DNA from 2 places in the Mycolicibacterium parafortuitum genome. Region 2 is predicted to be linked to the other one. Evidence: riboswitches for the same ligand, from Rfam matches in the RefSeq annotation. Region 2 holds a riboswitch; the other holds the start of a gene.
What was found. A riboswitch is a leader RNA that binds a small molecule or an ion and turns the genes downstream of it on or off. The one in region 2 is predicted to bind thiamine pyrophosphate.
Positions count from the first base shown of each region.

Region 1 (3,401 bases), 770 kb from region 2:
CACTCGACATGATCGCCGCGGTGTTCGGCGCGGTGAAGATGCCGCCTCCGACGCCGTTCAGAAAGATCAGCAGCGCGAAGATCCAGTAGTCGAAGTCCACCGGGATCAACACGAGCGCGATGAACGACGCGGCCATCAACGCCATCCCGCCCACCGTCAGCGGCCGCGCGCCGTAGCGGTCCGACAGCCAGCCGGCGACCGGCCCGGCGAGCAGGAAGCCTATCGTGATCGGCAGCATGTAGATCGCCGACCACAGCGGCGTCGCCTCGAAGTCGTAGCCGCGCAGCGGAAGCCAGATCCCCTGCAGCCAGATGATCAGCATGAACTGCAGGCCACCGCGTCCCATCGACGACATCAGCCCCGCGAAGTTGCCCATACCGAACGCCGTCGACCGGAACAACCGCATGTTCACCATCGGTTGCGCGACACGCAGTTCGACGACACAGAACACCACCAGCAACGCGAACCCGGCGGCGATCGCACCGACCACCCACGGATTGGTCCAGCCGGTGGTCGACTCCCGGTAGGGCTGGATGCCGTAGGTGATCCCGATCAGCAGGACGGTCAAACCGATCCCGAAGGTCAGCGTGCCCGCCCAGTCCAGCCTGCCCGGCGTGCGCACCCCGATCTCGCGCAGCGAGCGCATGCTCCAGATGGTGCCCGCCAGCCCGATCGGCACCCCGACCCAGAAGATCGCCTGCCAGTGCCATTCCGACAGCACGCCGCCGATCAGCAACCCGAGGAACGAACCAGCCACCGCCGCAACCATGTTGACGCCCAGAGCCATTCCGCGCTGGTTCGCGGGGAACGCGTCGGTCAGGATCGCCGACGACGACGCCATCAGCATCGCGCCACCGAAGCCCTGCACGACCCGCCACGCGATCAACCAGATCGCGCCGCCGTCGAGATGAAACGGGTCGAACGACAGCGCGATCGCCGCCACGGTGAACACCGCGAAGCCGATGTTGTAGATGCGGACCCGGCCGAACATGTCCCCGAGACGGCCGAACGGCACCACCAGCACCGCCGTCACCACCAGGTACCCCATCAGCATCCACAGCAGGTAGCTGATGTTCGACGCCGACAGCGGATTGAGGCCGATACCGCGGAAGATGGCGGGCAACGAGATCAACACGATCGACGCGTTCACCGTCGCAAGCAGCGTTCCCAGCGTCGTATTCGACAGGACGATCCACTTGTAGTGCGGGTGGTCGGCATCGAAACGGCGCCGTGCCGTGGCTTTGGCACCGGCGGCCTTCGTGCCGGTCCGGGTTTCCGTCATCGCATTCACCTCACCCATAGAAAAACATATATTAGCTATGCAAATCATTGGGTCGCAATTCGGGATTTCGCGGGCTCCGGCGCTGCGCTAGCGTGGCTACCCGACCACACGGGAGCGCGTGCCGAGCGCGCTGAGAGGACGGGTAGGCCCGTCGACCGTACGAACCTGACCGGGTAATGCCGGCGTAGGGAGAACGAGAGATGACCGAAGGCATGTATCTGCCGTTGAGCCTGACCGGCCAGACCCCGCTGCGGGTGCTGACCATCGCCGGATCCGACTCCGGCGGCGGCGCGGGGATCCAGGCCGACATGCGCACCTTCGCGCTGCTCGGTATCCACAGCCTCGTCGCGGTCACCGCCGTCACCGTGCAGAACTCCATGGGCGTCAAGGGCTTTCACGAGATGCCGGTCGACGTCGTCGGGGGCCAGATCGAGGCCGTCGCCTCCGACATCGGCATCCACGCCGCCAAGACCGGCATGCTCGCGTCCTCGGCAATCATCGAGACCATCGCCGACGTCTGGGTCGGCCAGGGCCTCGACGGCGCGGTGCCGCTGATCGTGGACCCGGTGTGCGCGTCCATGCACGGCGACCCGCTGCTGCACCCCGATGCGCTCGCGGCGCTGAAGGAGAAGCTGTTCCCGCTGGCCACCCTCGTCACCCCCAACCTCGACGAGGTCAAGTTGCTCGTCGGTATCGACGTCGTGGACGAGGAATCCCAGCGCGAGGCCGCCCGCGCGCTGCACGCGCTCGGCCCGAAATGGTCGCTGGTCAAGGGCGGACACCTGCGCAGGTCGGCGCAGAGCCCCGATCTGCTGTTCGACGGCACCGAGTTCCACCGGTTCGACACCACCCGCATCGACACCGTCCACGACCACGGCGCCGGTGACACCCTGGCCGCCGCGACCGCGAGCGCACTCGCGCACGGCTACTCGATGCCCGATGCTGTCGGCTTCGCCAAACGCTGGGTCACCGAATGCCTGCGCGCCGCCTATCCGCTGGGTCAGGGGCACGGGCCGGTGTCGGCGATGTTCCGGTTGCCGTCATGACCCTCCCGGAGATTCCCGAGATCGCGGGCGTCCTGCACCACCCCGACGCGGCCCCGCGCGGTGTCGTCGCGCTGACCCACGGCGCCGGCGGCAGCCGCGAATCCCCGATGCTGGTCGCGCTGTGCGACGAATGGGCCCGCCGCGGCTGGCTCGCCGTGCGCTACAACCTGCCCTACCGCAGGCGCAAGCCGAAGGGTCCGCCGTCGAACTCCGCGGCGACGGACATGGCCGGCATCGTCGAGGCGGTCAGCACGGTGCGCGACCTCGTCGACGGACCCGTCATCGCCGGCGGCCACTCCTACGGGGGACGGCTGACGTCGATGGCCGTCGCCGACGGGCTCGAGCTCGACGTACTGACGCTGTTCTCCTATCCGCTGCACCCACCCGGCAAGCCGGAACGCGCCCGCACCGAACACCTGCCCCGGATCACGGTGCCGACGGTGTTCACCCATGGCACCGCGGACCCGTTCGGCACGCCCGAGGAGATCCGGGCCGCGGTCGCGCTGGTCGGCGCGCCCACCGAAATCGTCGAGGTGACCGGTGCACGGCACGACCTCGCATCCAAGAAGCTCGATGTGCCCGCGCTCGCCGTCGAGGCAGCACTCCGCCGTCTCGGCTGAGCTACTGTCGCAACGTGACCGTACCGCCACCGCCGGGGCCGCCTGGGCCGCCTGAGCCGCCTTACGGGCAGCCCCAGTGGGGGCAGCCTCAGTACGGTCAGCCCGGCCCCGGTCAACCCGCATATGGCCACCCCTATCCGCCGCCGCCACCGCTGCCCTACCCCGACGATCCTGGGCAGCATCCCTACACCCCGGCGCGGCGGACCAACTGGTGGGCCGTCGTCGGGCTGATCTTCGGCGCCATCGGCGGGGTCGTGGTGGGTTTCGTCTGCGGCGTCGTCGGCCTGATCAAGGCGAAGGAGTACGGCAGCGGCCGCAACATGGCGCTCGGAGCGATCGTGCTGTCGGCGCTGTGGACGGTCGGGTTGCTGATCTTCGTGGTCGCTGTCGTCAACAGCGACCGGGTCACCGCGACCGACGTCGAGGTCGGCGACTGCCTCGCCGAGATCCCCG
Region 1 covers NZ_AP022598.1:823,076-826,476, forward strand. Annotated here, with positions in the region: gene NTM_RS03845 (MFS transporter) at 1-1,282, opposite strand, end outside; TPP riboswitch at 1,390-1,474, shown strand; gene thiD (bifunctional hydroxymethylpyrimidine kinase/phosphomethylpyrimidine kinase) at 1,483-2,328, shown strand; gene NTM_RS03855 (alpha/beta hydrolase family protein) at 2,325-2,948, shown strand; gene NTM_RS03860 (septum formation family protein) at 2,963-3,401, shown strand, end outside.
Region 1: linked by a shared signal. The riboswitch ahead of thiD (bifunctional hydroxymethylpyrimidine kinase/phosphomethylpyrimidine kinase) and the one ahead of NTM_RS07470 (ECF transporter S component) in region 2 are both predicted to bind thiamine pyrophosphate.

Region 2 (3,401 bases):
ACCGACAGCCGGCGCTTCTCGCCGCCGGAGAGGGCGTACGGGCTGCGCTCGGCGAGGTGGTGCAGGTGCAACCGCTCAAGCAGGTCGTCGATCAGCGTGGCGGTGCAGGAAGTGTCACGCTTCAACGCCTTTGGCCCCAGGGCGAGTTCGTCGCGGACGGTGCCGGTCAGGAACTGGTGCTCGGGGTCCTGGAAGACGGTGCCGATGCGGGTGAGCAGTTCCTTGGATCGCCACGTCGCCGGTTCCCGCCTGCGCGGCGACGGGGCGAGTCCGTCGGCCGCGTGCAGCGTCCCGGAGCGGGCCGGCAGCAGCCCGCCCAGGGTGAGGGCGAGGGTCGATTTCCCGGAGCCGTTGGGCCCGGTGATCGCGGTGACGCGACCGCGCGGGATCTCCAGTCCGATCCCGCCGCGCACGGCAGGCCTGCCCCGGTACCCCACTGCGAGGTCCGTCGCCGTGAGCAGCGGCTCGGGGGTCGTGACGGGATGGCGCTGCACCGGTGCGATGGGAGTGTTCGGCACCCAGATACCGGCGTGTACCAGGTGGTCGCGCTCGCGGGTGATGGTGTCCTCGGGTGCGCCGTCGGCGACGACGGAGCCGTCACCGCCGAGGACCACGACCCGGTCGATGACGGGAAGCCACACACCGGTGCGGTGTTCCACCACCAGGACGGTGGCGCCGGTGATCTCGGCCGCCCTGGTGACCGCGTCGCGGACCTCGAGCACACCTTCGGGGTCGAGATTCGCGGTCGGTTCGTCCAACAGGATCAGCCCTGGCCGCATCGCGAGTACACCGGCGAGCGCCAGCCGCTGCTTCTGCCCGCCGGAGAGCTGTGAGGTGTCGCGGTCCAGCGGGAGGTCCAGGCCGACCTCGGCCAGTGCGGCGGTCACCCGCGGCCAGATCGCCTCGCGCGCAACGCCGAAGTTCTCCATACCGAATGCGACGTCGTCACCGACCCGCGACAGGATCACCTGCGCGTCGGGGTCCTGCAGCACCATCCCGATCCGGTCGCGCCGTTGCGCAGGTGGTGCGCCGTCGACCAGCAAGCGGCCCTGCGCGTGCCCGTCGTCGGCGCCGCCCAGCAGCCCGGCCAGGCCCTGCAGCAGGGTCGACTTCCCGGACCCGGACGCCCCGAGCAGCAGCACCCGTTCGCCGGGGAGGATATGCAGATCGAGATCCTTTGCCGCCCAGTGCTGTTGACCGGCGTGCTGCCAGCCCCAGCCTTCCGCCCGCACCTCGGCTCCGCCGGTGCGGGGATCCGGCGTCATTGAGGTTGGCGGGTCGGCACCACCCTGCCGGAGGCGAAGCGGCTCAGCGCACCGGTTTTGGCCAGTCCCCGCACCACGAACCACGACAGCACACCGGCCAGCAGGGCGCCCGAGATCACCGCGGATCCGGTGTAGATGGCCGCGAACGCGGTGGTCGATCCGGGGTACCAGAGGATCAGGTCGTTGATCGCCAGCGTCACGCCGGCCGCGGCGCCGGAGAGCACGGCCACGGGCAGGTTCCAGCGCCGGTACAGGAACAGCGCGAACACCAGTTCGGCGCCGAGGCCCTGCACCAGGCCGGATTCGATGGTCAGCACACCCCACTGGTTGCCGACGAGGGCGGACACGGTCGCGGCGACCAGTTCGCCGTACAGCGCCGCACCCGGTTTGCGGATCACCAGCGCGGTCAGCACCCCGGCGAACAGCCAGCCGCCGCCGGCCAGCGCCTGCAGACCGGGTAGCGCCGCCGACAGCGGGGCGGTGATCGGGTTCGACGCGACGTTCCAGAACACGAAGACCAGACCCGCCGCGACGGCCAGCACACTGGCGACCACGATGTCGACCACCCGCCAGCGCAGGACGGGTCTGGGGTCGTTGTTACCCAGCTCGTTTCCAGGGTCGTTTCCCAATGAAGCGTTCACGTGCATCTCCCTACGCCGGCATTACCCGGTCAGGTTCGTACGGTCGACAGCCGGTCAGCCGTCCTCTCAGCGCACTCGGTGTGCACTCCCGTGTGGATCGCGTCCAAGCTAGCGCATGCCCGGGGCCCACACCAGAGCGCCGCCGGCCTCGGTCACCACGTAGTCGGCCGAAGCGATTGGGTCACACCGGATGATGAAGTCGAGTTCCTGTGCGGCCCAACGGTCCCAGTGCGGGCGGTAGGTGTCCCCGTCGCGCTGCAGCGCACGGTGCTTGCGGACCTCATCGGGGGTCTCGACCCAGATGCCCAGATCGGCCTTCGCGCGGTTGTCCGCCGACAGGGCTCCGACGCCCTCGACGATCAGCCGCTGGCCGGCCCCGACGGCGTGCCATCGGCTGGGGGCGCCGGTGTCCCAGTCCCACTGCCGCCAGCGGCCGGTCCGACCCGCGGCGCGTGGCCGGAGCAGTTCCGTGCCGATGTGCTCGCCGGCCCACGCCAGCCCGTCCCAGCCGGGATAGATGTCGTCGAGGCGCACGACGACGCTGCAGGGCCAGCAGCGCTGCAGCTGATCGGCCAGGGTGGACTTGCCCGAGCCGGAGCGCCCGTCGATCAGCACCGTGGTCGCATCCGACGCCAGCAGGCGGCGCACCACAATGTCGACGGTCACCTCCAGCATTCTCCACATGCATTGACCGGAGACAGTCTCCGTGTTTACCCTCGGCTCGATGGAATCCTTGTCCATCGGTGTCATCGGGGCCGGTCTGATCGGTGGCACGCTCGCCGTCCACCTGGCCGGACTGGGCCACCGGGTGCGTATCGCCAACTCGAAGGACCCGTCGACGCTCACACAGTTCGCCGGTGTCGAACGGCTGACCCCGTCGTGGGCGGCCGATGCCGCCGCAGGCGCGGACGTCGTGATCGTCAGCGTGCCCGAGAACCGGGTCGCGGCGCTGTGCGCGCAGCTGGCGCCGAAGCTAACCGATGATGCCGTCGTGATCGACACCGGCAACTACTACCCCAACCGCGACGGCCGCATCGACGAGCTCGACAACGGCACGCCGGACAGCGTCTGGGTGGCCGGATTGCTGGGGCGTCCCGTCTACAAGGCGTTCAACAGCATCATCGCTTCCAGCTTGAAGCACAACGGAACTCACGACCGGGCCGGCCGGATCGGGCTGGCTGTCGCAGGCCCCGCCGGACCGGGAAAGGACACGGTGTTCGGGTTGGTCGACCAGCTCGGTTTCGAGCCGGTGGACGCCGGGCCGCTGGCGGACTCCTGGCGTCAGCAGCCCGGAACACCCTCGTACTGCCAGGATTTCGACGCCGACCGGCTCCGTGCCGCACTCGCCGCGACCACCTCCGACGGCATCGCCGAATACCACCGGAGGCGGGACCGCATCACAGATTTCGCGGCTGCCGCCGCCGATGTCGCCGCGCGGATGTGAAAGTTCAGGATCCGTTGAGGTAGGTCAGCACCGCGAGTACGCGGCGGTCAC
Region 2 covers NZ_AP022598.1:1,596,478-1,599,878, reverse strand. Annotated here, with positions in the region: gene NTM_RS07475 (ABC transporter ATP-binding protein) at 1-1,265, opposite strand, end outside; gene NTM_RS07470 (ECF transporter S component) at 1,262-1,894, opposite strand; TPP riboswitch at 1,897-2,008, opposite strand; gene NTM_RS07465 (nucleoside/nucleotide kinase family protein) at 2,015-2,581, opposite strand; gene NTM_RS07460 (NADPH-dependent F420 reductase) at 2,631-3,350, shown strand; gene NTM_RS07455 (response regulator transcription factor) at 3,355-3,401, opposite strand, start outside.